DNA from 3 places in the Streptomyces sp. NPDC001231 genome. Region 3 is predicted to be linked to each of the others. Evidence: riboswitches for the same ligand, from Rfam matches in the RefSeq annotation. Region 3 holds a riboswitch; each other region holds the start of a gene.
What was found. A riboswitch is a leader RNA that binds a small molecule or an ion and turns the genes downstream of it on or off. The one in region 3 is predicted to bind cyclic di-AMP.
Positions count from the first base shown of each region.

Region 1: another riboswitch for cyclic di-AMP. It lies ahead of ACFY3J_RS16930 (M23 family metallopeptidase); the one in region 3 lies ahead of ACFY3J_RS36995 (M23 family metallopeptidase).
Region 2: another riboswitch for cyclic di-AMP. It lies ahead of ACFY3J_RS15800 (transglycosylase SLT domain-containing protein); the one in region 3 lies ahead of ACFY3J_RS36995 (M23 family metallopeptidase).

Region 1 is NZ_JBIAXS010000012.1:108,053-117,804, forward strand. Features, by position in the region: gene ACFY3J_RS16900 (DUF397 domain-containing protein) at 165-386, shown strand; gene ACFY3J_RS16905 (thymidine kinase) at 406-1,056, opposite strand; gene ACFY3J_RS16910 (alkaline phosphatase family protein) at 1,119-2,330, opposite strand; gene ACFY3J_RS16915 (DUF5998 family protein) at 2,330-2,926, opposite strand; gene ACFY3J_RS16920 (GNAT family N-acetyltransferase) at 2,979-6,035, opposite strand; gene ACFY3J_RS16925 (HPr family phosphocarrier protein) at 6,212-6,493, shown strand; gene ACFY3J_RS16930 (M23 family metallopeptidase) at 6,677-7,432, opposite strand; cyclic di-AMP (ydaO/yuaA leader) riboswitch at 7,445-7,605, opposite strand; gene ACFY3J_RS16935 (M16 family metallopeptidase) at 7,839-9,227, opposite strand; gene ACFY3J_RS16940 (M16 family metallopeptidase) at 9,224-9,752, opposite strand, start outside.
Region 2 is NZ_JBIAXS010000011.1:123,649-133,400, forward strand. Features, by position in the region: gene ACFY3J_RS15785 (ATP-grasp domain-containing protein) at 1-175, shown strand, start outside; gene ACFY3J_RS15790 (FAD-dependent oxidoreductase) at 263-1,465, shown strand; gene ACFY3J_RS15795 (HAD family hydrolase) at 1,598-2,404, shown strand; gene ACFY3J_RS15800 (transglycosylase SLT domain-containing protein) at 2,657-3,142, opposite strand; cyclic di-AMP (ydaO/yuaA leader) riboswitch at 3,148-3,333, opposite strand; gene ACFY3J_RS15805 (polyprenyl synthetase family protein) at 3,819-4,829, shown strand; gene ACFY3J_RS15810 (outer membrane lipoprotein carrier protein LolA) at 5,116-6,330, shown strand; gene ACFY3J_RS15815 (ABC transporter ATP-binding protein) at 6,364-7,308, shown strand; gene ACFY3J_RS15820 (ABC transporter permease) at 7,295-8,191, shown strand; gene ACFY3J_RS15825 (DUF6668 family protein) at 8,181-8,726, opposite strand; gene ACFY3J_RS15830 (hypothetical protein) at 9,727-9,752, shown strand, end outside.
Region 3 is NZ_JBIAXS010000050.1:12,376-22,127, forward strand. Features, by position in the region: gene ACFY3J_RS36970 (MFS transporter) at 1-942, shown strand, start outside; gene lhgO (L-2-hydroxyglutarate oxidase) at 1,028-2,248, shown strand; gene trmB (tRNA (guanosine(46)-N7)-methyltransferase TrmB) at 2,317-3,141, shown strand; gene ACFY3J_RS36985 (PrsW family intramembrane metalloprotease) at 3,161-4,495, shown strand; gene ACFY3J_RS36990 (aldo/keto reductase) at 4,512-5,456, opposite strand; gene ACFY3J_RS36995 (M23 family metallopeptidase) at 5,573-6,628, opposite strand; cyclic di-AMP (ydaO/yuaA leader) riboswitch at 6,640-6,796, opposite strand; tRNA gene ACFY3J_RS37000 (tRNA-Met) at 7,026-7,099, opposite strand; gene ACFY3J_RS37005 (dihydrofolate reductase family protein) at 7,199-8,329, opposite strand; gene ACFY3J_RS37010 (hypothetical protein) at 8,453-8,956, opposite strand; gene ACFY3J_RS37015 (hypothetical protein) at 8,939-9,208, shown strand; gene ACFY3J_RS37020 (hypothetical protein) at 9,598-9,752, shown strand, end outside.

The DNA of each region.
Region 1 (9,752 bases), on a different contig from region 3:
TGGGCAGCCGTCGTACGGCGGCGGTGCCGCGACGAGGGTGACTCCCGGCTTCGGCCGCAGGTTCAGACGCGCGGCGATCCGGAAGCGCGGCTCATCACTGGGATCATCCGATCACAAGCTCTCACTCCGCGAGAGCCGGCGGTGTTCATCGAAGGGTTGCTGGGATCACTACGAATAGCACTGAGTCCTCGGCCGTCGCTTCCGGCCTCCTCTGGTTCAAGAGCAGCTACAGCGGAGCCGAAGGCGGGCAGTGCCTAGAGGTCGCGGCTGCTAGGGCAGTTGTGCGCGTCAGGGACTCCAAGGCCGTCGCCGGGCCCATCGTCACGGTCTCGCGGGAGGCGTGGGCGGGGCTTGTCGGGCTGGCCTCGTCGGAGCGGTGCGTCTGACGCAGCTCTGGGCGCTCGGTCAGTCGGCGGTCACGGGCAGTACGTCCGGCGACAGCGCCGCCGCGCGGGCCGAGGCGGCCGTCATGCGGCGGCGGTGGTGGCGGCGGCACAGCACCTCGTAGCCGATCTCGTCCGTGGAGCGGGTCACGTCGCCGACGAAGACCTGGGCGCCCTCGAGCACCATGACGCCGCCCACGGTACGGGCGTTGTGGGTGGCGCGGGCGCCGCACCAGCACAGGGCCTCGACCTGGAGGACCTCGACGCGGTCGGCCAGTTCGACCAGGCGTTGCGAGCCGGGGAACAGCTTGGAGCGGAAGTCCGTCGTGATGCCGAAGGCGTAGACGTCCATCTCCAGGTCGTCGACCACGCGCGCGAGCTGGTCGATCTGCTCGGGCGCGAGGAACTGCGCCTCGTCCGCGATCACGTAGTCCGCGCGCCGGCCCTGCGAGAGGTGGTCGACGATGTAGGCGTACAGGTCCACGCCGTCCTCGACCTCCACCGCGTCGGTCACCAGGCCGAGGCGTGAGGACAGCTTGCCCTCGCCGGCCCGGTCGTCACGGGTGAAGATCATGCCCGTCAGTCCGCGCGCGGAGCGGTTGTGCTCGATCTGGAGAGCCAGTGTCGACTTCCCGCAGTCCATGGTTCCGGAGAAGAACACCAGCTCGGGCATGGGCAGTTGGGCACCTTTCGGTGAGTGTGGAGGACGGTGGTGTACAGCGAAAGGGGAAGGGCTCAGGAGCGTACTTCCAGCAGCGGGACCAGCTGCTCGGCAGGGGTCATCGAACCGTGGTTGCCGACCATCAGCGACTCCTTCGGCTCCTGCTCGGAGGCGATGAGCAGGACGTCGTCGCGGGCGGCGGCGACCACGTCGCCGATCCGCGCGTACACCCGCTCGTCGACGCGCGGCCCGAACCAGCCCGCCGCGAGGGCCTCGTCCCGGGAGGCGACCCAGAACTGCTCGCCGAGCACCTCGCGCCAGCAGGTGAGCACGTCGTCCTCGGCGCCCGGCACCGCGTACACGTGCCGCGCGCGTCCCTCGCCGCCGAGCAGGGCGACGCCCGCGCGCAGCTCCCAGTCCTCGTCGAAGTCGATGCGGTGCTGCTCGTCGAACGGGATGTCGACCATGCCGTGATCGGCGGTGACGTAGAGCGCGCTGTGCGGCGGCAGCTGCTCGGCCAGGCGCTGGACGAGCCGGTCGACGTGCATCAGCTGTCCGCGCCAGGTGTCGGAGTCGACGCCGTAGCGGTGGCCGGCGCCGTCGAGTTCGGAGTAGTACGTGTAGACGAGCGCCCGGTCGGCGGCGGCGAGCTGCTCGGCCGCGACGTCCATGCGCTCCTCGCCGGTCAGCCGCCCCAGGAACGTGCCGCCGCTGAGCGCGACCTTGGTCAGCGGGGTGTTCTGGAAGGCCGGGGAGGACACCTGGGCGGCGTGCACGCCCGCCTGCTGGGCGAGCTGGAAGACCGTGGGGTGGGGCTGCCAGGCGCGCGGATCGCTGTACGGCTGCCAGCGCAGCTGGTTCATCAGCTCGCCGGTGGCCGGGTTGCGCACGGTGTAGCCGGGCAGTCCGTGCGCGCCCGGGGGCAGGCCGGTGCCGACGGAGGCGAGCGAGGTCGCCGTGGTCGCCGGGTACCCGGCGGTGATCGGGCGGCCGGTGCCGCCGCGCGAGCTGCCGAGCAGGGAGGTCAGGTAGGGCGCGTCCCCGGGGTGCGCCTTCAGCTGCTCCCAGCCGAGGCCGTCGATCAGGAAGACGCAGGCGCGGTCGGCGGGGGCCAGCTCGCCGAGCGCTGCCGTCATCCGCGGTACGCCCATGCCGGCGGCCAGCGTGGGCAGCAGGTCGGCGAGTGAGCCGGTTCCGTACTCGGGGACGGGTGCGGTCTCGACGGCCAGCGGCTCCGGGTGGCCCCAGGCGGTGGCGGCGTCGTCGGGGGAGAAGGGACGGGTCATCAGCGGGTCGGGTCCGCGGTGGCCTCGGAGATGGACTGCGCGAACGCGAGTGCCTGCCGCACCGTCTCGGGGCCGTCGCCGGCCTCGCTGACGCGCAGGCTGAGGTCGTCCGCCGTCGAGTTGCCCGTGTAGCCGTGGTCGGCCTCGCAGTTGGGGTCGCCGCAGGCAGCGGGCTCCAGGTCGATCCGGGACACGGCGCCCCAGCCGATGGTCAGCACGATCTCCCGCGGCAGCGTGCCCGGCGTGTACTGCTCCGGGTTGGCGACCACGCGGCTGACCACGACCGACGAGATCCGGTCGAGCTTCACCGACTCCGTGGACGTGGTGGCGTACGGCGTCGGGGAGGTGCTGTCGGCGGCCTGCTCGTCGGTGTGGCTGACGATGAAGCGGTTGCCGGTGAGGACGAGCACCGTCACGTGCCGCCGCACCTCGTTCTGGTCGAACGTGGTCTCCTGGTGGACCAGGTACGACCGGATGGGCTCACCGCCCACGGCGGCCTCCACCGCCTCGGCCACGAGAGCCGGGTAGTAGCCGCTGCGTTCGATCGCCGAACGCAGCCCCTGGGTCGTCGTACTGGTCTTGGCCATGCCGTCCATCCTACGGGGGCGCGCTGACTGCGAGGCACCGCTCCTGGGCGGGGAACCGCGGTCAGTACACCGGGAGCGTGCGCGGGCCGAGGTCGTCGCGGGCGGGCGGTGGTGCCAGGCGCACGGTGGCGTCGAGGACGCTCAGCCCGCGCGGGGCGACGACGACCGGCTCCAGGGTGACGGCGACGACCTCCGGGTGGTCGTGCACCAGCCGTGACACGCGCAGCAGCAGCTCCTGCAACGCGGGGGTGTCGACCGGGGCCGAGCCGCGCCAGCCGAAGAGCAGGGGTGCCGTGCGGATGGAGCGGATCAGGGAGGTGGCCTCGCGGTCGGTGACCGGGATCAGCCGGTGCGCCATGTCGCCGAGCAGCTGGGAGGCGACCCCGGCGAGCCCGAAGGAGAGCACCGCGCCGGCCGCCGGGTCGATGACCGCGCGCACGACGGTGTCGACCCCTCGGGGTGCCATCGCCTGCACCACCGGCCGCAGCTCCTGGGGCTTGCCGAAGAGGTCGGTCAACTCGGCGTAGGCCCGGCGGAGTTGATCCTCGTCGGTGAGGTCGAGGCGTACGCCGCCCAGGTCGGCGCGGTGCCGCAGGTGCGGGGCGGTGGCCTTCAGGGCGACGGGGTAGCCGAGGGCGCGGGCGGCCTCCGCGGCGGCGTCGGGGGTGGGGGCGGGCAGGGCCCGGCGCACGTGGATGCCGTACCGGCCGAGCAGCTCGCAGGTCTCCTCCGTGCCGAGCGTGAGGCCCTGCCCGCGCTCGAGCAGTCCGCCGATGAAGGCGGCGGCGCCCTTCTCGTCGATGTCCTCGTACTCCGGCACCTTCCCCGGCTCCGCGGCCTCCCGCCGCCACTGGCCGTACCGGACCGCCTCGGCGAGGGCCCGCACGGCACGCTCGGCGGCGGGATAGGCGGTGATCAGCCGCGGCCCGGTGGGGGCCGGCTCGGGCCCGGCACCGCCCGCCGTCACACCCGCGGGACCTGCGCCCCCGGCCGCGGCCCTGTCGGGCACGGCAGGGGACGGCCATCGGGAGCCGGGGCGAACCTGCGAGCCCGTGGCGGAAGCTTGGCCCGGACCTCGCCGAGGTCCTGTTGTGCATGCCTTTGGACCTGTGCCGGTCTCGGGATTCGGGTCTGCCAGGGATGCCCGGCCCGCCTGGTGCCCCGGACCCGCCGGGGATGCCGAGGCAGGCCGGGGTGTCGTGGGAGGTGGCAGGAGGGGGGTCGCTCCCGGATGGGGGCCCGGGCCGGGGGGCGGGGCCGTGCTGGTGGCGGCGGAGAGGGCTTCCGCCAGGCCGCCGAACTCGACGTGCACGACCAGGACCGGTTTGCCGGGGACCTCCTGCGCGGCCGAGCGCAGCGCCTCGGCCAGGGCCGAGTCCTCGGCGGCCCCCTCCCCCAGCGCCGGTATCAGCGTGACGACCACCGCGTCGGCGGTCTCGTCGGCGAGCGCCCGGGACAGCGCGACCCGGAAGTCCTCCGCCGACGCCGCCGTCGTCAGGTCCCGCGGCGGCTGGGGGCGCAACCCCTCCGCGAGGCAGCGGTCGTAGGTCAGCACTCCCAGCGACTCGGAGTTGCCGAGGATCGCCACCCGCGGCCCCGGCGGCAGCGGCTGCCGGGCGAGCAGCAGGCCGGTGTCGACCAGTTCGGTGATGGTGTCGACCCGGATCACGCCGGCCTGCCGCAGCAGCGCGGACACCGTCGCGTGCGGCAGCCGTGTCGCGCGCACCGCGTGCCCCTGCGGGGCGGAGCCCGCGCTCTGCACCACGACCAGCGGCTTCACCGCCGCCGTACGCCGGGCCAGGCGGGTGAACTTGCGCGGGTTGCCGATGGACTCCAGGTACATCAGGGCGACGTCGGTGTCGGGGTCGTCGTACCAGAACTGCATGACGTCGTTGCCGGAGACGTCCGCCCTGTTGCCGGCCGACACGAAGGTCGACACGCCCGTGACCCCGGTGACCCCGCCGCCGCGCCGGTGCAGCCGGGACAGCAGCGCGATGCCGATGGCCCCGGACTGGGCGAACAGCCCGATGCGGCCGGGCCGGGGCAACTCGGGGGCGAGGGAGGCGTTCAGCCGGACGTCCGGCGAGGTGTTGATGATCCCGAAGGTGTTGGGCCCGATGATCCGCATGCCGTACGTGCGCGCCCGCCGCACGAGGGCGCGCTGCCGCTCACGTCCCTCGGGGCCGCTCTCCGCGTAGCCCGCGGAGATCACGACGAGCCCCTGCACCCCGTGCTCGCCGCACTCGGTGACGGCGTCCGGGACGCACTCGGCCGGCACGGCGACGACGGCGAGGTCCACGGGCCCGTCGATGTCCCGCACCGAGCGGTGGGCGGGCACCCCGTCGATCTCCTGGCAGTCCTCGCCGAAGGCCCGGTTCACGGCGTGGAGCCGGCCCGTGAACCCGGCGTCGCGGATGTTGTCGAGGATGCTGCGGCCCACGCCGCCGCGCGTGCGGCCCACTCCGATGACGGCGACCGAGCCGGGCACCAGGAGCCGCCGTACCGACCGTCCCTCGGCCCGCTGCTCCCGCGCCCGCTGCACGGCCAGCGAGCGGTCGGTCGGCTCGATGTCGAACTCCAGGTGTACGACGCCGTCCTCGAAGCTGCGCTTCTGGATGTACCCGGCGTCCGTGAACACCTTGATCATCTTGGTGTTGGCCGGAAGCACCTCGGCGGTGAAGCGCCGGATGCCGCGTTCACGGGCGACGGCCGCGATGTGCTCCAGGAGCGCGGAGGCGACCCCGCGTCCCTGGTGGGCGTCCTGCACCAGGAAGGCGACCTCGGCCTCGTCGGAGGGCGCCGAGGCGGGCATGCCGTCCGCGCCGATGCGGTCGTAGCGTACGGTGGCGATGAACTCGCCGCCGACCGTGGCCGCGAGTCCCACCCGATCCACGAAGTCGTGGTGCGTGAAGCGGTGGACGTCCTTCGCGGAGAGGCGCGGGTAGGGCGCGAAGAAGCGGTAATACTTGGATTCGTCCGACACCTGTTCGTAGAAGCTGACCAGACGGCCGGCGTCATCGGCGGTGATGGGGCGGATCCGTGCGGTGCCACCGTCGCGCAGCACCACGTCGGCCTCCCAGTGGGCGGGGTACTCGTGCCGGTCCGGCGAGGTCTGCATGGGGCCCAGCGTACGGCTCGCGTCCGACACCGGCGCGAGGCAGTCTGTGGAGGACACACGTCGGACCGAGGCCGCGGTCCGACGCCACCCGGAGCGGCGCACACCCCCGCTCCGGGCTCGCTCCACGTGTGGAAAACTGGTCTAGACAACCCTGATCACCTGAAGGGCAGCAACACATGGCTGAGCGCCGCGTCAACGTCGGCTGGGCCGAGGGCCTCCACGCCCGCCCCGCCTCCATCTTCGTCCGGGCCGCCACGGCCTCAGGCATCCCCGTGACGATCGCCAAGGCCGACGGGACGCCCGTCAACGCGGCCTCCATGCTGGCCGTGCTCGGCCTCGGCGCCGAGGGCGGCGAAGAGGTCGTCCTGGCCTCCGACGCCGACGGCGCGGACGCCGCGCTGGACCGGCTGGCCAAGCTGGTCGCCGAGGGGCTCGGGGAGCTTCCCGAGACCGTCTGACCGGCAGGACCGGTCCAGCGCCGAAGCCGTGCCGCCCGGACCGGGCGGCACGGCTTCGGTGTGCCCGGCGGACTCCCGGAACACCGGAACGGAACACGGCGGGGTACACCGCAAGCCCCGGCTCGGGAGCCGGGGCTTCGGAAGTGTCGCGTGGCACGCCGGGCGGTGCGCCGGCGCGGCGGGTCAGACGTCGACGCCGTGCTTGCGGAGGTAGGCCACGGGGTCGACGTCGGAGCCGTAGTCCGGGGACGTACGGGCCTCGAAGTGCAGGTGCGGTCCGGTGACGTTGCCGGTCGCGCCGGACAGGCCGATCCGCTGGCCCGGGATGACCTGCTGGCCCACCGAGACCCCGATGGACGACAGGTGCCCGTACTGGGTGTACATGCCGTCGGCCATCCTGATCACGACCTGGTTGCCGTACGCCCCGCCCCAGCCGGTCTCGACGACGGTGCCGATGCCGACCGCGTGGACGGTGGTGCCGCTCGCGGCGTGGAAGTCGATGCCGGTGTGGGTGCCGGAGGACCACAGGGAGCCACCGGTGCGGTAGCCGGTCGATACGTAGGAGTCGAGGATCGGCGTCACGAAGGCGTTGAGACGCTTGCGCTCTGCCTCGCGGGCGGCGCGCGCCTTGGCCTCGCGCTCCTTCGCGGCCCGCTCCGCGGCCTTCTTGCGCGCGGCCTCCTCGGCCTGCTTGCGCGCGGCGGCCCTGTGCTGGGCGACGGCCTGGGCGTCGATCTTCTCGGCGACGCTGTCACCGATCGTGACGACCGGGGTGAGGCCGGTGTCCTCGGGAGCGGGGTCCTCCGCGGCGAGGGCCGGGGCGGCGAGGGTGCCGATGACGCCGGTGGTGGCCAGGGCCGCGACGCCCGCCGCGCGGGCGGTGGTGCGGTGCATCCGGCTCGGCCGGCGGTGCTTCCCGGCAGCGCGGGTGAACGCCATGGGGACGTGGGTCCTTTCCTTCCCTGTCGCCTACCGGGTTAGCTGACGGGTTCGGAGCAGGAAGGTCTCCTACGGCCCCCTCGCGGCGTGCGCGGGTGTCCGATTCACCCCAGGGACGGTGGGTCCCCGGCTCCCCTGGCTCACGCCGTACGGGGACTCGGCGATGGCTGTCCGGTGCCGCGGACGCGGCGCACTGCCCGACGAACAGCCGGACCGACGCTAAACGGGGCCGCTTTCAATTCCCAAACGGATCAGATGTTTTGTAGCGCATACCACAGGGCAGACAGGCAACCTCCCCCTCAATTCGGACATCGTGGGGCCCTGGTGACGCTTCGGTCACCAGGGCCCCACGCGCGCGTGTGCCGTTCGTCGCGCGTGCGACGGCGGCGGCAACGAGGTGGTGCCTCTACTCGGCCGCGACGACGATGACCCGGCCGGCACCCAGGGCCTCGACCGGCTCCTTGATCTGCGCCGCGTCACCGACGAGGACCGTCACCAGCCGGTCCACCGGGAACGCGTTGACGACCGCCGCGGTCGCCTCCACCGTGCCGGTCGCGGCGAGCTGCTGATAGAGCGTCGCCTGGTAGTCGTCGGGCAGGTGCTGCTCGACCTGGTCGGCGAGCGTGCCGGCCACGGCGGCGGCCGTCTCGTACTTCAGCGGTGCCACGCCGACGAGGTTCTGCACGGCGACGTCCCGCTCGGCGTCGGTGAGGCCCTCGGCGGCGAGCTTGCGCAGCACCGTGAACAGGTCGTCCAGGGCCGGGCCGGTGTTCGGGGTGTCGACCGAGCCGCTGATGGCGAGCATCGCGGCGCCCGACCCGTCGGGGGCCGAGCGCAGCACCTGGCCGAACGCCCGCACCCCGTAGGTGTAGCCCTTCTCCTCGCGCAGGACGCGGTCCAGGCGGGAGGTGAGCGTGCCGCCGAGGCAGTAGGTGCCGAGCACCTGGGCGGCCCACACGCGGTCGTGCCGGTCGGGGCCGATCCGGCCGATGAGCAGTTGCGTCTGCACGGCGCCGGGCCGGTCCACGATGACCACGCGGCCGGTGTCGTCCGCGGTCACCGGCGGCACTGGCCGCGGCTTGGCGGGCGAGCCGGTCCAGGCGCCCAGGGTCCGGCCCAGCAGCTCGTCGAGGTCGACGCCGGTGAGGTCGCCGACGACCACGGCGGTGGCCGTGGCCGGGCGCACGTGCCGGGCGTAGAAGGAGCGGACGGCCGCGGAGTCGATGGTGCCGACCGTCTCCTCGGTGCCCTGGCGCGGACGCGACATGCGCGAGCCGGCCGGGAAGAGCTCCTTGGACAGCTCCTTGGCGGCGCGGCGGGCCGGGTTGGCCAGCTCGTGCGGGATCTCGTCGAGCCGGTTGCGCACCAGCCGCTCGACCTCGGAGTCGGCGAACGCGGGCGCCCTGAGGGCGTCGGACAGCAGGCCGAGCCCCTTGGCCAGACGGGAGGCCGGGACCTCCAGGCTCAGCCGTACGCCGGGATGGTCGGCGTGCGAGTCGAGGGTGGCGCCCGCGCGCTCCAGCTCGGCGGCGAACTCCTCGGCGGAGTGCTTGTCGGTGCCCTCGGAGAAGGCCCGCGCCATGATCGTGGCGACGCCGTCCAGGCCGGCCGGCTCCGCCTCCAGGGGCGCGTCCAGCAGCACCTCCACGGCGACGACCTGCTGGCCGGGGCGGTGACAGCGCAGCACCGTCAGGCCGTTGTCCAGCGTCCCGCGCTCGGGCGCGGGGAACGCCCACGGCTTGGCCGCGCCGGCCCGGGGCTGGGGGTGGAACTCCATCGTGGCGAGCTCGGTCACTTCGCCGCCTCCTCGGTCTCGTCGGTGGCCGCGGCGTCCGCGCCCCGGTCGTCGTCCTGCACGTCGGCGGCGGTCGGCTCGTAGACGAGCACCGCGCGGTTGTCGGGGCGCAGGCGGGACTTGGCGGCCTCCTGGACCTCCTCGGGCGTCACCTCCAGGACGCGCTTGACGGCGGTCAGGGCGAGCTGCGGGTCGCCGAACAGGACGGCGTAGCGGCACAGTTCGTCGGCGCGGCCGGCGACGGTGCCGAGACGGTCCAGCCACTCGCGCTCCAGTTGGGCCTGGGCGCGCTCCATCTCCTCGGCCGTCGGGCCCTGTTCGGCGAACCGGGCGAGCTCCTCGTCGATGGCCGACTCGATGACGGGGACCTCGACGTCGCCGGAGGTCTTCACGTCCAGCCAGCCCAGGGAGGGCGCGCCGGCCAGCCGCAGCAGTCCGAAGCCGGCCGCGACGGCCGTACGGTCGCGGCGCACCAGCCGGTTGTAGAGCCGGGAGGACTCGCCGCCGCCGAGGATGGTGAGCGCC
Region 2 (9,752 bases), on a different contig from region 3:
CAGCGGCTACACCACGCCGCACGCGCCGGCGAGGGCGAGCGGCACGGAGCTGGCCTGGCTCGCGGGCGACGACCCGCTGCCGTTCCTCACGATGCTCGCCCGCTTCGTGCGGCCGGGCGCCCGGCATCTCTATCAGCTGTGGCGGACCAACCGCCGCGGCGGCACGACCGGTTAGGGCGGAGCACGACCGTGTGCGGGCGGCCCGTCCCGCCGCCCGAGCCGGCCCACGAAGTGACGTGAGTGCGTCCTGGGGAGGGACTTCGTGAACCAACCGGTGGCAGTCATCGGTGCCGGGCCGTTCGGCCTGTCCACCGCCGCCCATCTGCGCGCCCGGGGCATCCCGGTCCGCGTCTTCGGAGAGCCCATGGTCGCCTGGCGCGACCACATGCCCGCCGGGATGCTGCTGAAGTCGACCCCGGCCGCCTCCGGCATCGACTGCCCGCAGCGCGGCCACACCCTCGCCGACTACTGCGCCGCGGCCGGCATCGGACCGCTGGTGACCGACGAGGACATCATCCCGGTGGAGACCTTCATCGCCTACGGCGAGTGGTTCCAGCGCAGGCTGGTGCCCGAGCTGGAGGGGGTGCGGGTGGTGTCGGTCGACCGGCGGCCGGGCGGCGGCTTCGAGCTGAAGCCGGACTCCGGGGAGCAGTTCACCGCCCGAGCGGTCGTGGTGGCGACGGGCTTGTCGGGCCTGTCCCATCTGCCGCCGGAGCTGGCCGCGGCGGTGCCGGACGGCCCCACGCCCACCGGGCCGCTCTCGCACAGCTCCCAGCACCACGACCTCGGCCGGTTCGCCGGGAAGGAGCTGATCGTCGTCGGCGCCGGCCAGTCCGCGCTGGAGACGGCGGTGCTCGCGGCGGAGGCCGGCGCGCGGGTGCGGGTGGTGGCGCGGGGCCGAGGCGCGGTCGCCTTCGGCGCCCCGCCCTGGGAGCAGCCGAGGTTCCGGCCCGAGTCGCCGTTCGGCCGCGCCTGGTCGCTGTGGGCGCTGAGCTACCACCCGCAGCCCTTCCGGTACCTCCCGGCCGGGGTCCGCCACCATCTGGTCCGCCGGGTCCTCGGCCCGCTCGGCGCCTGGTGGCTGCGCGAACGCTTCGAGTCGGCGGTACCGGTCCACGAGGTGAGCGGCATCGTGCGCGCCGAGGTCACGGGCGGGCGTCCGGTACTGACGGTGCGCACCCTCGCGGGCGAGAGCCGGGAACTGGAGGCGGACCACGTCATGGCGGCCACCGGCTACCGCGTCGACATCGCCGCGATGGGCTTCCTCGGCCACGAGCTGCGCACCGGACTCGCGGTCAGCCGTGGCGCCCCGAGGCTCGGCGCAGGCTACGTCTCCTCGGTACCCGGCCTCTACTTCACGGGGTTGCCGGCGGCGGCCTCGTACGGGCCGGTGATGCGGTTCGTGTGCGGCACGGAGTACGCCTCGCCGCGGCTGGCCGCACACCTTGCGGTGGCGCACGGTTGAGGGCCACCTCGTCCGCGGTGCCGAAGCTCCCTCATCGGTAAGGGAGTTGAATGAAGGGAGCCGGGAGCACGGTGGCCGTCGCGGTCGTCCGGCTCCGGTCGAGTCGGCGGGCCGGGGCATCCGTATTCTCTGATCATGGCCGCCCTCGCATATGCCCTCATCGCCACCGACCTGGACGGGACGCTGCTGCGCGGCGACCACACCGTGTCCGAACGGTCCCTCGCCGCGCTCGCGGGGGCGGCGGCCGCCGGTGCCAGGCACCTCGTGGTGACCGGCCGGCCGGCACCGAGAGTGCGGGAACTGCTCGACGTCCTCGGCACCACGGGGCTCGCGGTGTGCGGGCAGGGCGCACAGCTCTACGACGCCGGCAGCGACCGCCTGCTGTGGTCGGTCACCCTGGACCGGGAGGAGGCCGAGACCGCGCTCGGCAAGATCGAGGCCGAGGTGGGGGAGGTGTACGCCGCGGTCGACCAGGACGGGGTCGAGGGGCTCACCCTCATCGAGCCGGGGTATCTCATGCCGCACCTGGCGCTGCCCGCCGTACGGGTCGATCGGCGCGACGACCTGTGGCGCGCGCCCATCAGCAAGGTGCTGCTGCGTCACCCGGTGCTGTCCGACGACGAGCTGGCGGAGGCGGCCCGCGGCGCGGTGGGTTCCCTCGCCACGGTCACCATGTCGGGCCCCGGGACCGTCGAACTCCAGCCATGCGGCATCACCAAGGCGACCGGACTGGCACTGGCCGCCGGACACCTGGGACTGGGCCGCGAGAGCGCCCTCGCCTTCGGCGACATGCCGAACGACATCCCGATGTTCCAGTGGGCCGCCCGCGGGGTCGCGATGGCCAACGCCCACCCCGAGCTCAAGGCGGTGGCCGACGAGGTCACGACGTCGAACGAGGACGACGGCATCGCCGTCGTCCTCGAACGACTGTTTGTCTAGTGCTGTGACCCGAAAGGTTCACCGGCTCGCGACGCCCGGCACGGCTCCCCCAAGCTCTTCGAGCAGGGGGACCCCCAGCCGCGTTGTCGCATCACCCGAGTACGTCCAGTACCGCGGGTCATGCTCCGCTGTGCGATGCTCCCCCACTGCCCGAACGGCGTGGGAGGTGCCCCCAGCACCGGACGCCGCGAGCTTCCCGGCAAACCTTTCCGGTCACAGCACTAGCCGGTCTGTGCGCCGGCCGCGGTCCGGTCAGTACGCGCCGAAGACGTTGTCGATGGAGCCGTACCGCTTGGCCGCGTAGTTGCAGGCGGCGGTGATGTTGGCGACCGGGTCGTAGATGTCCCAGGACGTGCCGTTCACGTGGTAGGCCCGGAAGGTCGGGTCGATGACCTGGAGCAGCCCCTTGGAAGGGATGCCCTTCTTGGCGTTGGAGTCCCAGAGGTTGATGGCGCGCGGGTTGCCGGAGGACTCGCGGATGATGTTGCGGTGGATCCCGTTGTAGGAGCCCGGGATGCCCTTCTCCGCCATGATCGCCAGGGAGGCCCGGATCCAGCCGTCGAGGTTGTTCGAGTAGCCGAAGCTCGCGGCCGTCCGGACGGTGGCCGGGGTCGCCGCGGACGCGGTCGTGGCGCCGAGCAGCGGCACGGCGAGGACGGCTGCGCCCGTGCCGGTGACGGCGAGGGCGCGGACGAGGCGGGCGGTGCGGGAAGAGCGGCGCTGACCGTTTGCAGGCATGGGGGAATTCCTCTCCGTCGCCTGCGAGGTGAGCTGTCGGGTTCGGGCTGGGAGGTGCCCGGCCGCGCCTTGAAGGGCGCGGCTTCACCCCTAGCCGTTCCGGTGCGGTGTACGCGGTACGTACGACGCCCGGCCCGGCGACTTACCTGGGTCCCCCGCTCCTGCCGTGGTTCATTGGGTCGTTGGGATTACGGGCGGCGGCAGGATTCGGCGTCCGCCCGTCGGTGCCGGGAACGTATGCGAGAGCACATGTCCCGAACAAGTGCCGGAATCACACATCGTCCTGTTTGACCTTGGTCTGGGGGGTATGTGGTGCTTGATCCTTTGCACCTGCCAAGGCTCAACTCGGCTGGGCGTAAAGGAAATGTGGAGGAATGTGAGAGATGGTGCGGACGGAAGGGGGTGTGTCCCAAGTCACGGCTCGGTCGACCGAAGAGCAAATACCACTAAAGAGAATTGAAACCCCAATAGGGGTGAATCGGACTTCATGTGTGAGTGTGCGTGGGCCATGTGGCCGACACGTGATGGTGGTCACGTCGGGTGAAGTGGCCTGGCCCGTATAGGTGGGCGATATCGGTGATCGAAACGTGACCGGATACGCTGACTTGAGTGAGGGCAGCGACCTATCGACAAACCGTGTAATCCCCAGCAGACACCAGCAGACAGGAGACCCCTCGTGACCGTCGTCGGGCCATTCGGGCTGAGCGTGCGGGACCAGGCTCTCGAAGCCGATGTCCAGGCCGGATTGGCGGCTGTCGAGGAAGGGCTGCTCGAAGCCACCAAGAGTGAGGTCCCGTTCATCACGGGCGCCGCCCAGCATCTCGTCAGGGCGGGCGGGAAGCGGTTCCGGCCACTGCTCGTGATGCTCGCGTCCCGGTTCGGGGATCCGTACGCGCCGGGGATCGTGCCCTCGGCCGTGGTGGTGGAGCTGACCCACCTGGCGACGCTGTACCACGACGACGTGATGGACGAGGCCGCCGTGCGCCGCGGGGTGGCCAGTGCCAACACCCGCTGGGGCAACTCGGTCGCGGTCCTGACCGGCGACTTCCTCTTCGCCCGCGCCTCGCAGATCCTCGCCGACCTCGGCCCGGAGGCCGTGCGGGTGCAGGCCGTGGCGTTCGAGCGGCTGGTCACCGGGCAGATCCTGGAGACGGCGGGCCCGCAGGACGGCCGGGACCCGGTCGACCACTACCTGGACGTGCTGGGCGGCAAGACCGGGTCGCTGGTGGCGGTGTCGTGCCGGTTCGGCGCGATGATGTCCGGCGCCGACGAGACGGTCGTGGACGTGCTGACGCAGTACGGCGAGCGGCTGGGCGTCGCCTTCCAGCTGGCGGACGACGTCCTGGACATCGCCTCCGACTCGCACGAGTCGGGCAAGACGCCCGGCACCGATCTGCGCGAGGGCATCGCCACCCTGCCGGTGCTGCGGCTGCGCGAGCGCGCGGCCCGGCTGGGGCTGGCCGAGGACATCGCCCTGTGCGAGCTGCTGGACTCCGACCTGAGCGACGACGCGCGGCACGCGGAGGCGCTGGCGGCACTGCGGGCGCACCCGGCGCTGGAGCAGGCCCGCCGGGACACCGTGCGCTACGCCGAGGAGGCGCGGGCCGCGCTGGCGCCGCTGCGGGAGTGCGAGGCGAAGGCCGCACTGCTTCAGCTGTGCGACGCGGTGGTGCACCGGGCCGGCTGACGCCCGTCCGGTTCCGCGACCTCACCGGCCGCCCCCGCCGGGCGGCCCCTTCGAGCGGCGCTCCCCACGTCTACCCCTACGGGGTGGGGGAGGCGTCGCCCTTTGTGTGTCATACCGCAGGCGTACACGGAGTTGGCTCCGGGGTCTGACGCTTCCGCCCCGCCGATTTGGTCAGATGGAAACCACGGACCACACCACTCCTCACCGATCTGGGTGAGAATGGCGGCTGAGGGTGACACCCCAGTGCAGAAGGACAGCCGCCGCCGATGACGGAGGTAGGGCACACATGGCACCGAACGAATCCGAAGCCGACGACCTGAGCACGGGGCGCCGCAAGGCCGCGCGCTACGTCGTCCCGGTCACGGTGGTGGGGGTGGCGGCGGCGACCATCGGGCTCGTCCCCGCGCTCGCCGCGTCCGGCGACCCCGACCTGCCGAAGATCACCGCACAGCAACTCATCGAGAAGATCGCCAAGTCGGACGTCCAGCAGCTGTCCGGCACGGTCAAGGTCAGCACCGACCTGGGCCTGCCGAACCTCGGCGGCCTGGAGAGCGGCCTGGCCTCCGGCGCGGTTGGGGGTGGTGACGGTTCGTCGGCAGACCCGACGTCAAAGTTGCCCGAACTGGCCTCCGGAACGCACACCCTGCGCGTCGCCGCCGACGGCGAGGACCGGCAGAAGGTCTCGCTGATCGAGAGCGCCGCCGAGTACAGCCTCATCCACAACGGCAAGGACGTCTGGGGCTACGACAGCAAGTCGAACGAGGTCTTCCACGGCACCGCGGCCGACGGCGGCGAGAAGCACCGGGACGAGGTCCCCGCCACGCCCAAGGACTTCGCCGACGAGGCCCTGAAGGCGGTCGACGACACCACCTCGGTGAAGGTCGACGGCACCGCGCAAGTCGCCGGCCGCGACGCCTACAAGCTGGTCATCGAGCCGAAGCACGCCTCCGGCACCACGGTCGGTGCGATCAGCATCGCGGTGGACGCCAGGACCGGGCTGCCGCTGAAGTTCACGCTCACCCCGGCGAGCGGCGGCGCCGCCGTGGTGGACGCGGGCTTCACCCAGGTCAGCTTCGCCAAGCCGGCCGCCTCGACCTTCGACTTCACGCCCCCCAAGGGCGCGAAGGTCACCGAGGAGAAGGACGCCGCGAAGGACGCCGGGCAGGGCGCCGAGCGGAAGGCCGGCCCGGACCGGCAGTTCCACGAGCCCGGCGCGTCGCACAAGGACCCGGCCGAGAACGGCCCGAAGGTCCTCGGCAAGGGCTGGAACTCCATCGCCGTGATCGACACCGGCAACAAGGGCGGCATCCCGTCGTCCTCCGGCAAGGGCGACCTGAGCGGGTTCCTCGGCTCGCTCGGCGACCAGGTCAACGGCAAGTTCGGCAAGGGCACGGTCTTCTCCACCCGCCTGGTCAACGCGCTGATCACGGACGACGGCAAGGTGTACGTCGGCGCCGTCACCAAGGACACACTGGTGAAGGCGGCGAACACCGGGCAGTAAGGACACGACGGGCACGAGGAATCGAGGGAGCCGATGGACGAGGGGGATGACAGCGTCATCCACACGCGCGGGCTCACCAAGCGCTACCGCGGCGGACAGCTCGCCGTCGACGGTCTCGACCTGACCGTCCCGGCGGGCAGCGTCTTCGGCTTCCTCGGCCCGAACGGCTCGGGCAAGACCACCACCATCCGCATGCTGATGGGGCTCATCGAGCCCACCTCCGGCACGGCGCGCGTGCTGGGGCGCCCCATGCCCCGGTCCTCGCGCACCGTGCTCCCGCAGGTCGGCGCGCTCATCGAGGGCCCGGCCCTGTACGGCTTCCTGTCCGGCCGGGACAACCTGCTGCGCTACGACGCCGCCGACCCGACCGCCGACCCCCGCACGCGGCGCGCCCGGGTCGCCGCCGCCCTGGACCGGGTGGGCCTGACGGCCGCGGCGGGCAAGAAGGCCAAGGCCTACTCCCTGGGCATGAAACAGCGCCTGGGGCTGGCAGCCGCGCTGCTCCAGCCGCGCAGACTGCTCGTCCTGGACGAGCCGACCAACGGTCTCGACCCGCAGGGCATGCGCGAGATCCGCTCCCTGGTCCGGGAGTTGGCCTCCGACGGCACGACCGTCTTCCTCTCCTCCCATCTGCTGGACGAGATCGAGCAGGTGTGCACCCACGCGGCGGTCATGGCGCGGGGGCGGCTGATCACCCAGGGAGCCGTGGCGGAACTGGCCGCCGGAGCGCGCGGCCGGCTGGTGGTGATCACGCCCGACACGGGGGAGGCGGCCCGGGTGCTGAAGGAACAGGGCGCCGGCGACGTCGTCGCGGGCGAGGACCGGGTGTCCGGCGACCCACCGCAGCGCGACCTCGCCGACGTGAACGCCGCACTGGTGACGGCGGGCGTCCGCGTACGAGGTTTCGGGGTCGAACGGGCCTCGCTGGAGGACGCGTTCGTGGCACTCACGGGGGAGGGCTTCGATGTCGCGGGCTGAGGTGTCGCCGAGGCAGGCCGCGGACGTGGGCGTGCGCGCCCCGCGCGGGCTGTGGACCTTCGGGCTGCTGCGCAGCGAGCTGGTGACCACCTTCCGGCGCTGGCGCACCCTCGCGCTGCTGGGCGTGCTGGCCGGTGTGCCGGTCCTGGTCGGGGTGGCCGTCAGGATCGAGACGAGGGACGGCTCGTCCGTCGGCGGCGGGGGCGGCGAGGGTCCGGCGTTCATCGCGCAGGTCACCAACAACGGGCTGTTCCTGGTCTTCACCGCGCTGGCCGCCACCCTGCCGTTCTTCCTGCCGATGGCCGTGGGCGTGATCGCCGGCGACGCCGTCGCCGGGGAGGCGAACGCGGGCACCCTGCGCTATCTGCTGGTCGCCCCCGCCGGCCGCACTCGCCTGCTGCTCGCCAAATACGCCACGACGATGGCCTTCTGTCTGGTCGCCACCCTCGTGGTCGCCGTCTCGGCGCTCATCGTGGGCGCCCTGCTGTTCCCGCTCGGCGATCTGACGACCATCTCGGGCACGCGGATCAGCTTCGCCGACGGACTCGGCCGGGCGCTGCTGATCGCCCTCGTCGTCGCCGCGTCCCTGATCGGACTCGCCGCCCTCGGCCTGTTCGTCTCGACACTGACCAACAGCGGGATCGCCGCGATGGCCACGACCGTGGGCCTGCTGATCACCGTTCAGATCGTCGACCAGATCCCCCAGCTGCACGCGATCCAGCCGTACCTCTTCCCCCACTACTGGCTGTCCTTCGCCGACCTCATGCGCGAGCCGGTCTACTGGGACGGCCTGGTGAAGAACCTGGAGTTGCAGGCCCTGTACGCGGCGGTGTTCGGCTCGGCGGCCTGGGCACGGTTCACGGCGAAGGACATCACGGCGTAGGGACCGACCGCGCGCTCCCCGCCCCGGTGAGACGGGCCAGCGGTTCACTCTCCCGCGGCGGCGTTCCGCTCAGGTCGCCCAGCCGCCAGGCCTCCACCCACGGGACGCGGTAGACGTCGATCACGGACTCGATCGGCTTCACCCGCTGGGCGAGCCGCCGCGGCAGCCGGCCCGGCGCGTCCGCGACGAGCACCACGGCGTCCAGGTCGAGTCCGGCGGGCGCCTCGCCCCCGCGGAACACCTCGAGGGCCCGGGTGACGGCGTCCAGCCCGGCCGCGTGGGTCCTGGCGACCAGCAGCACCGACTCCGGAGCGCCGGGCCCCGGCCAGGCGCGTCCGCAGTCGTGACCGCCGTAGACGGCCGCGAGCGTGGTCGTGCCCGCGCCGCCGTGGGTGGCCAGCCAGGAGAACCGGCGGGGCGTGACGGGTCGGCCGGCGGGCCGTTCCGGCCCGCTCTCCCACCCACCCTCGGCGCGGGCGTCGGTCACCGGCCCGCGGACCCAGATCTCCGGTCCCTGTCGTACGTCTGTCCGCATGGCTGTCCCCCTCCCGCGTCATCCCGACGATCCTTGCCCGCGAAACGTTACCCGCGTCACAGGAGTGCGGTTCCTGGTGCGAGTCTGTGACGTCGTGGTGACGCGGGGAGGGCAGGCGGGCGGAGAGACTCGAATGTACGCGAACGACCGGATGGCACTCATCCGAGTGAGGGAGCCGATGTCTCGACTGAGCCGCGGGAAGAAACGGGAACACGAGCGCGCCGCGCGGCCGGCGGCACCCGTGGCGACGCCGGTCGCCGTCCATGTGCCGGCGGACGGCTCCGGGGCCTCGGTCGGCGGCGTACCGGTCCACCCGGCTCCCGGCGAGGAGATCCAGCAGGCCGTCCTGAGCCACCTCCACCGCATCGCCCTCGCCTCCGGCCACCCCGTCCTCGCCACGGTCACCGACGAGCGCATCGGCTACGTCGTCCCCCTCCAGGTCCACACCGACGGCTCCAGCACGTTCGCCGCGGAACCCCTGCGCACGGCACCGCCGGACCCACCGGCCGACGCACCCCGGCCGGGCCCGGCCCCGCGATCGGAGGACGACAGGGGGACGCACGTACTGAGGCAGGCCCCGGACCCTGCCCGCGAGCCCGACACGGTGCCGCCCTCCCTGCCGCCCGCCCCCGCGTTCCCACCGCCCGCGCCGCACAGCGAGCCCAGGACCGGCGGCGGTACGCCGTACGGCGAGAGTGCGCCTGTTTTCCCGATGTGTGGGGTTCCGGAGTTGTCGGCGCCGTCCGCTGAGGGGGGTCCTGTGTTTCCTGCGGGGGAGTTGCCGGGGTCCGGGTCGGATGGTGGGCCTCGGGTCGGTGGCGGTACGTCGTACGGCGAGAGTGCGCCTGTTTTCCCGATGTGTGGGGTTCCGGAGTTGTCGGCGCCGTCCGCTGAGGGGGGTCCTGTGTTTCCTGCGCGGGAGTTGCCGGGGTCCGGGTTGGACGGTGGGCCTCGGGTCGGTGGCGGTACGCCGTACGGCGAGCGCGCGCCCACTTTCCCGATGCGGGCGGTTCCCGAGCCGCAGGT
Region 3 (9,752 bases):
CCTGCTGAGGCCTCCGGCGCACCGATCAAAGTCGGCCACAGCGATGTGCGGAAGCTGCGGGAGGCCGCCGAGGACGCCAGGCGCTGGGACTCCAAGTACGGAGGCGGCGACTGGCGTTCGTCGATGGTGCCGGAGTGCTTACGCGTGGAGGCGGCGCCGCTGCTGCTCGCCTCGTACTCCGACGAGGTCGGCAGGGCCCTGTTCGGCGCCTCGGCCGAACTGACCCGGCTCGCGGGCTGGATGGCCTTCGACACCGGCCAGCAGGAGGCCGCGCAGCGCTACTACATCCAGGCGCTGCGCCTGGCCCGTGCCGCCGCCGACGTGCCCCTCGGGGGCTACGTCCTGGCCTCCATGTCCCTCCAGGCGACCTACCGCGGCTTCGGCGACGAGGGCGTCGACCTCGCGCAGGCCGCCCTGGAGCGCAACCGGGGCCTGGCCACGGCCCGCACCATGAGCTTCTTCCGGCTCGTCGAGGCACGTGCCCACGCGCGCGCGGGCGACGCCCAGGCGGCCGGCGCCGCCCTGAAGGCGGCCGAGGGCTGGCTGGAGCGGTCCCGCGACGGGGACAACGACCCGTCCTGGCTCGGCTTCTACGGCTACGACCGGTTCGCCGCCGACGCCGCCGAGTGCTACCGGGATCTGAAGGCACCCCGCCAGGTCCGCCGCTTCACCGAGCAGGCGCTGTCCAAGCCCACGGAGGAGTTCGTCCGCTCGCACGGCCTCAGACTGGTCGTCTCGGCCGTCGCCGAACTGGAGTCCGGCAATCTGGACGCGGCCTGCGAGCAGGGCGTGCGGGCCGTGGAGGTCGCCGGGCGGATCTCCTCCGCGCGCACCACGGAGTACGTCAAGGACCTCCTGCACCGGCTCGAGCCCTACCGCGACGAGCCACGCGTGGTCGAGCTGCGCGAGCGGGCCCGCCCGCTGCTGATGACTCCGGCCTGAGTCCCGCCCGGCCGGGCACCCCGGCCGCGCGGTCCCGCCGGTTCGAGGGCATTGTCAGTGGCGCAGTGCACTATCGAGGCGGGAGGTGGAGCAGGTGCGGCCGGACATCGCTTACGACTGCGACGTGCTGGTGATCGGAGGTGGCATCGTCGGCCTGTCGACGGCGTACGCGATCACGCGCGCCGCGCCGGGCACGCGCGTGACCGTGCTCGAGAAGGAGCAGGGCCCGGCCCGGCACCAGACGGGACGCAACAGCGGGGTGATCCACAGCGGGATCTACTACCGGCCGGGCTCGCTGAAGGCGCGGTACGCGGCGGGGGGCGCCGCCGAGATGGTCAAGTTCTGCGCCGAGTACGGCATCGCGCACGAGGTGACCGGCAAGCTGATCGTGGCGACCGGGCGGGAGGAGCTGCCCCGGCTGCACGCACTGGTGCAGCGCGGCCGGGAGAACGGCATTCCGGTGCGCGAGCTGGGCCCCGCGCAGATCGAGGAGTACGAGCCGGAGATCCGCGGACTGGCCGCGATCCACGTGGGGACGACGGGGATCTGCGACTTCACGGCGGTGGCCCGGCAGCTGGCGGAGGCGTCCGGCGCGGAGATCCGGTACGGGGCCCGGGTGGTGCGGGTGGACCGGCGCCCCGAGCTGGGGGTGGCCGTCCTGACGGGGCGCGGTGACGTCGTCCGCGCGCGCGTGCTGGTCAACTGCGCGGGGCTGTACTGCGACGAGGTGGCGCGGCTGACCGGGGACGAGCCCGGGGTGCGGATCGTGCCGTTCCGCGGGGAGTACTACGAGCTGGCGCGGCCGGAGCTGGTGCGTGGGCTGGTGTATCCGGTGCCCGACCCGGCGTTCCCCTTCCTCGGCGTGCATCTCACCCACGGGGTCGACGGCGGTGTGCACATCGGGCCCAACGCGGTGCCGGCGCTGGCCCGCGAGGGCTACGGATGGGGGGTCGTACGGCCGAGGGAGCTGGCGGGGACGCTGGGCTGGCCCGGGTCGTGGCGGATCGCCCGCCGGCACTGGCGGTACGGGGCCGGGGAGCTGCGGCGGTCGGTGTCGAAGGGCGCCTTCACGCAGGCGGTGCGCCGGCTGATGCCGGGGGTGCGGGAGGAGGACCTGGTGCCGGCCGCCGCCGGGGTGCGGGCGCAGGCCGTCCTGCGGGACGGCACGCTGGTGGACGACTTCCTGATCCGGGAGGGCGCCCGGGCGGTGCATGTGCTCAACGCGCCCAGTCCCGCGGCGACCGCCTCGCTGCCGATCGGGCGCGAGGTGGCGAGGAGGGCCCTGGCCGTGCTGGCGTCGACGTGAAGGGCGCGCCGGGTCCTGTCGGCCTTGAGGGCCGGTTCGTGCCGGCCCCACGTAAAATCGTTCCCACTGTGACTGACTCGGTGAACACCCCCCAGGCTCCCGCCCCCGGTGAGCTGCCCCGGCACACGCCCGGCGTGTCCGTGCGGCACACCCGGGCCAAGGGGGAGCCGCGTTTCCCCGACGGGCCCAAGGCCGATCCGGCCGGCTCGCACTTCGAGCGGCGGATCCGCAGCTTCCAGCCGCGCCGGAGCCGGGTGACCGCGGGGCAGGCGGACGCGTTGCAGCGGCTGTGGCCCGCCTGGGGGCTGGACATCGACGGGCAGCGGGTGATCGACCTCGCCGAGCTGTTCGGGAACGCGCGCCCGGTCGTGCTGGAGATCGGCTTCGGGATGGGCGAGGCCACCGCCCGGATGGCGGCCGAGGACCCGGACACCAACATCCTCGCCGTCGACGTGCACACCCCGGGCCAGGGCAACCTGCTGAGCCTCGCCGACCGGCACGGGCTCGGCAACGTCCGCGTCGGCAACGGCGACGCCATCATCCTGCTGCGCGAGATGCTCGCCCCCGACAGCCTCGACGGGCTGCGCGTCTACTTCCCCGACCCCTGGCCGAAGAAGCGGCACCACAAGCGGCGGCTGATCCAGCCGGAGTTCCTGACGCTCGCCGCCACCCGGCTCAGGCCCGGGGCGGTCGTGCACTGCGCGACGGACTGGGAGCCGTACGCGCAGCAGATGCTCGACGTGCTGACGGCGCACCCGGACTTCGAGAACACCCAGGCCGACGGCGGTTTCGCGCCACGTCCCGGCTTCCGGCCGCTGACCCGTTTCGAGGGCCAGGGACTGGAGAAGGGTCATGTGGTGAACGATCTGCTCTTCCGCCGCGTGCCCAGGTGACCTCGTGAGGGCCGATGCCGTGGCCACCTGCCCCCCGTACCCGACACCTCCCGGCGTTCCCGGCGGCACGTCCCGCCACGCGCACTGGTGGCAGCGGCGATGGGTCAGGTACGGCGCCCTCGTCACCCTGCTCGCCCTCTCCGGGCTGGTCATCCTCGCCCTCGTACGCCGGCAGACCGGCACCGAGGGGTTCCTCGTCGGGCTCGGGCTCGCGGTGCTGCCCGTACCGCTGCTGACGGCCGCCTTCCGCTGGCTGGACCGGGTCGAGCCCGGCCCCTGGCGGAACCTGGTGTTCGCCTTCGCCTGGGGCGCCTGCGCGGCGGCCCTGATCGCGATCGTCGCCAACAGCTTCGCCACCCACTGGATCGCCACGGCGACCGCCGATCCCGCGAGCGCGGACACCCTGGGCGCGACCGTGATAGCGCCGGTCGTGGAGGAGTCCGCGAAGGCCGCCGCCGTCCTGCTGGTCTTCCTCTTCCGCAGACGCGACTTCACGGGCATCGTCGACGGGGTCGTCATCGCCGGGGTGACCGCGACCGGCTTCGCGTTCACCGAGAACATCCTCTACCTCGGCAACGCCTTCGGCACCGACCAGCTCACCGGTGACCGGGGCATCGCCTCCGTCACCGCTGCGACCTTCTTCGTCCGCGTCATCATGTCGCCGTTCGCGCACCCGATGTTCACCGTGCTCACCGGCATCGGCTTCGGCATCGCCGCGATGTCCGGGAACATCCGCCTGCGCCGCCTGCTGCCGCCACCGGCCGGGCTGCTGCTCGCGATGGGCATGCACGCCCTGTGGAACGGCTCGGCGACCTTCGGCGAGTACGGCTTCTTCGCGGTGTACGCCGCCTTCATGGTGCCCGCGTTCGGGCTGCTGACCTGGCTGGTCGTCTGGACCCGGCAGCGCGAGCTGAGGACCGTGCGCGAGGAGCTGCCCGCGTACACCGCCGCCGGATGGCTGACTCCGGCCGAACCGTTCGCCCTGGCCTCCATGCGGGCGCGCAGACTGGCCCGCGACCACGCCCGGCGCCACCTCGGCAGGACGGCGGCGCGCACGGTCGCCCAGTACGAGGCGTACGCGACCTCGCTGGCGTTCCTCCGGCACCGCGGGCGCCTGGGGCGGGCTGGCGCCGACTTCGCCGTACGGGAGCGGGAGCTGCTGCACGAGCTGTGGCGCAGGCGGGAGGTGGCGCAGCCCGCGCTGGACCACGCGGCCAGGATGACGACGCCCATGGCCGCGCCCCCCTGGCCGGGGTACGGGGTGTACGGAGTGCACCCCCGGCCGCTGGGGTACGGGTCGTACGGACCGGCGGCGCCGTATCCCTCGTACAACCCGTACCGGACGCAGCCGTAGCGGCCGGGGACGGGAGTTACGCCGACGCCCGCGTCAGCTTCCCGAGCTCCTCCTCCGTCAGCCGCAGCTCCGCGACCCCGAGCAGTGCCGGGAGCTGTTCCACCGTCCGCGCCGAGGCGATCGGGGCGGTCACCGTCGGCTGCGCGGCGAGCCAGGCCAGGGCCACCGTGGCGACCTCGGCGTCATGGGCCCGGGCGACCTCGTCCAGGGCCGTGAGGACCTCGCGGCCGCGCTCGGTCTCGAGGTGCTTGGCCGCGCCCTGCGCCCGCGCGCTGTCCACCGTCGTACCGGGCCGGTACTTGCCGGTCAGGAAGCCGGAGGCGAGCGCGTAGTACGGAACGGCGGCCAGGCCGGACCGCTCGGCGACGTTCTCCAGCCCGCCCTCGTAGGTGTCGCGCGAGACCAGGTTGTAGTGCGGCTGGAGCACCACGTAGCGGGCCAGACCCTCGCGGTCGGAGAAGTCCAGGGACTCCTGGAGGCGCTCGGCGGAGATGTTGGAGGCGGCGATGTGCCGCACCTTGCCCGCCCTGACCAGCTCGTCGAGCGCGCCGATGATCTCCTCGACGGGGACTTCCGGCTGGTCGAAGTGCGTGTAGTACAGGTCGATGTGGTCCGTGCCCAGGCGCCTGAGGGAGGCGTCGGCCGCGGCCTTGATGTTCGCGGCGCTCAGACCCTGGTAGTCGGGGTGCTGGCTGACCTTGGTGGCGATGACGACGTCGGAGCGGTTGCCGCGCTCCTTGATCCACTTGCCGATGATCGTCTCGGACTCGCCGCCCTGGTTGCCCTCCACCCACGCGGAGTAGGAGTCGGCGGTGTCGACGAAGTTGCCTCCGGCGGCCGTGTAGGCGTCGAGGACGGCGAAGGACTGCTCCTGGTCGGCGGTCCAGCCGAAGACGTTGCCGCCGAGGGCGAGCGGGAAGACCTCGAGATCGGACGAACCCAGTTTGCGTAGAGAAGTCATGCCCAACATCAACAACCGCGCCGGAGCGACCCATTCCGGGCCGGGCCGCATCCGGCCGCAAAGGTTGCGCAAACCGCTCTCACAGGCTCGTCAGGGGTGAGACCGGTCCATGTCCGTCAGGGGGTGATGCCCTTGCCGCGCAGCCACGCCAGCGGGTCGATTCCGGTGGACTGGCCGCCCGGGTGGACCTCCAGGTGGAGGTGGGGCCCCGTGACGTTGCCCGTGGCGCCCACGCGGCCGATCACGTCGCCCGTGCTGACCTTCTGGCCGACGCTGACGCTGATCGACGACTGGTGGCAGTACCACAGCTCGGTGCCGTCCTCGAGGGTGAGGATCGTGCGGTAGCCGTAGGAGCCGGCCCAGCCGGCCTCGGTGATGGTGCCGGTGTGGATCGCCTTGAGCAGGGTGCCCGTGGGCGCGGCGAAGTCGAGGCCGGTGTGGTAGCCGGAGGACCACATGGAACCGGCCTGGCCGAAGGTGGAGGTGAGCGTGTACGAGGAGGTGGGCAGCGCGTACTGCCTGGCCAGCTCGGCCAGCCGGGCCTCCTCGGCCTTCCTCGCGGCCTCCTCGGCCTTCCGCTTGGCCTCCTCCTCCGCCTTCTTCTTCTCGGCGGCGGCCTTGGCCTCGGCCGTCTCCCGCGCCTTCGCCGCCTCCTCGGCGGCCTTCTTGGCGACGGCGGCCTCGGCATCAGCCTGGGCCTTGGCCTCGATCTGGACCTGCTGCTGCTCGGCCTGCGCCATGATCCGGTTGCGCAGCACCTCGCCGGCGTCCGAGGTGCCGTCCTCGGCCTCGGCGGTGGTCAGGCCGACGCCACTGAGCGCGGTCGACGAGCCCGCGGGGGCGGCGTCGGAGTCCTCGAACAGGGAGCCCACGGAGGGCAGGTCGGGCAGCGAGATGGACACCGGCGGCTTGCCGCTGTTGGCGCTCGCCATGCCGCCCGCGCCGACCGCGGCGATGACGCCGACACCGAGAACGGTGGAACTGCGGGCGAGTCCGCCGCCGCGCTGCTTGGCGACGCGGTGCCGACCGCGCACGGGACGGATGGACTCCGCGGTGGGGTTCCACTCCTCCCAGGGGCCCTCGTCGGCGCGGCGGCTGTCGTAGCCGAAGGTCTCTCCGTGCTGCCGGCTCGGCGCGAACGGGGCTTCCGGGACAGGCGGGTTGGACGCCACGAAGGCGCACTCCTTTCCTTCCGTCTCGCCTACCGGGTTAGCTGACGGGTTCGGAGCGGGAAGGTCTCCTACGCGCGTAAACAAGCCGTGAGTACACGGCGGTTACGCTCGATTCACCCCAAGTTGGTGGTTCCCCGGTTCCCTTGCGGGATTCGGCGTGCGTGCACGGAGCCGCCTCTTGTGACGGCTGGGACGACCGTGCTGCGTTATCGAACGTTAATAGACTCGGGGCTCGGATTCCAAGCCGTTCGGCTTGATCACTAAACCTTCCGGCGCGACCTTACGGTCCATGACCACCGAAAACCGGGCGAGTTGACTGCGCCTCAAGGAGAGACGCGTGCCCGTGAAACACTCAGGGCCGGAATCCATTGATCGGATTCCGGCCCTGAGCCTTCAGTAGCGGGGACAGGATTTGAACCTGCGACCTCTGGGTTATGAGCCCAGCGAGCTACCGAGCTGCTCCACCCCGCGTCGTTGTGACACCAGTATATGCCATCCGGAAGGCTGCTCGCACCCACCTCACCTTCCACCATTCGTCACACGGTTCCCGGCCGTGCGACGGGGCCCCGTTCAGCCGAGCAGATGGCGGTTCGGTTCCATGGCCCGCTCCTCGAACTCCGGCACCACGACGACGTCCGCGCCACCGGCCGCCAGCACCCCGGTCCCGTCGGCGCCCTCGACGAACGTGTCCGGCTCCCGCCACGCCGTCACCACCCGTCGCACCCCGGCGTCCAGAATCAGCCGGGCGCACGGACGCGGCCGGGAGGCGCGGCGGGCGCACGGCTCCAGGCTGCTGTACACCGTGGCGTCCGGCAGCCGCGGATCCGCCGGGTCGACCTTGGCCAGCGCCGCCTCCTCCGCGTGCACGACCGGGTCGCCGCCCTCCCGCGAGTACCCGCGGGCGAGTTCGGTCCCGTCGGCGGCGACCACCACGGCGCCCACGCTGAACGCGGTCCGGGACGGCGGGCACTGGGCCGCCAGTTCGCAGGCGAGCCGGAGCCAGTGCCGGTCCGCGGGCACGGCGCGGCCGGCGGTGCCGGGGGCGGTGGGCTCGTAGCGCACGAGGACGACGTCCTCGATGGTCCGCGTCTCCACCAGCCGCAGCCGCCCGCCCTGGTAGGTCCCGGGCCCGAACAGCCGGGGCGCGTCCGCGTCCCCCACGAACAGAGGGGCGAGCACGAGCTGCACCTCGTCCGCGAGCTGCTGCTGGAGCAGTTGTGTGTGGACGGTCCCGCCGCCCTCGACCATGAGCCGGCGCACCCCGCGTACGTCGTGCAGGTGCTCGAGCAGCCGGGGCCAGCCGAGTTCGGCGCCCAGCGGCACGACATCGGCGGCCAGGCCCGTACGCCGCAGCCGCAGCGCGCCCTCGTCGGTCGTGTAGAGGACCTTCTCGCCGCCGGTGTGCCAGAAGGGCGCCCCGGGGTCCAGCTCGCCGGAGGCGCTGACCGCGACCTTCAGCGGGTACTCCGGCTTCCCGGCGGCGCGGCGGGCGGCCCGCCGCGCCGGAGAGTTCACCAGCAGCCGCGGGTTGTCGGCCCGCAGGGTGCCGGCCCCGATCAAGATCGCGTCGGCCGACGCCCGCACCTCGTCGACCCGGTCGAAGTCGGCGGGGCTGGAGAGCAGCAGGCGCTCGGGACCGGTGTCGTCCAGGTAGCCGTCGAGCGAGACGGCGGCGGACAGCAGGACGTACGGGTGGGGCATCGACGCCCTCTCTCTCGGCGGCGGACTGGCTCCAGTGTGACCGACCCCGCCGATCGCGGGCGGGGCCCCACCGTGGCGGAGCCGCGCACGCGAAGCGGGTGGGCCGCCGCCGGTCGGTGAGGGTCAGTGACCGAGGTGGATGCGGAACCGGAGGCGGCAGATGACGGCATCGGTGTGGCGGCGGATGGCGCGGTCCAGGACGGCACCACGCTGGTTCTGCAGAAGCCGCTGCCAGGGCCTGGGCAGGTGCATCTCCGGGATGAGGACCACGATCCGGTCCTGCCGCTCCTGGGCGGCCAGCGCGCGCAGATGGTCGACGAAGGGCCGGGGCAGGGAACGGGTGCGGCTGTGCAGCACGGTGCGGGGGACACCGGGCCGCCAGGCGTTCCAGGCGGCGTGGACCTCGTCGGCGGAGGGGGCGTCACGGTCCTCGGGGTGCACGACGCTGACGGCGCGGACCTCGTCACCCAGTGACAGCGCGGCGCTGATGGCCTCGCTGGTGAGCAGGTTCACGGCGCCGACGGGAACGACGACGACCCTGTGGCACGGCTCCGGCCGTGCGGGGACTTCGCCGAGGTGCGGGGCCGCGCCGATGCGCCGGTACGTGCGGTGCACCGACTCGAACACGGCCACCAGGACGGCGACCACGCGGCCCAGCCGGCCAGGGAGGCGACCTCACCCGACGCGGTGGTGGAGGCGGTGCGCGCACAACTCGTCGGCCTGCTCCACCTGAGCGACTGCCGCTTCGAGTACGGCTCCCCGCTCGGCCACGCCCCCCGCCTGGAATCCGACGGCTCCCTCACCCTCGGGCGCAGAACGGGGGACCAGGTGGGCGCCGCCCTCCAGACCACCTGGAGAACCCCAAGGCCCACAGCCTGACCCACGCCGCGCCCCGGGCCGCGAAGACGCCGCAGCGCCCGGACCGACCGAAGCCGAACCGGGCGCTGCGGAGCAGGTCGGAGGGGACTGCCCTCCTCCTGCGGCCGTAGGCCCTGTGGGACTCGAACCCACAACCAATGGATTAAAAATACGGGTCAGGACGTGTCGCCCGGTGATGCCGGATGACGACGCGCTCTGTTTCCCCAGCTCAGCACGCTAGGGCTCCGCCACCCCGTACCGGCCCGTGTCGGCTCAGTACGGCGCATCCGTGACCACTCCCGTGACCACGTGACCACCGCGCCGCCGACACGACGACGGCCCCGCCGCGGCGACTGCAACGCCGAACGGGGCCTTGATCCGAACCCCTCCGGTACAAGGAGCTCAGACCCATGCAGGACCGTACCCCGGACGCCGTCCGCGACTTGCTCGCGGTCGTCCTCGACGCACTCGCCCTCCCCTACGACACCCCCGACTACGACCGTCGCATCCTCGACCGCGCCGCCGAGGCCCGCACCGTCGCCACGGCCGCGCTCGCCGAGGACCC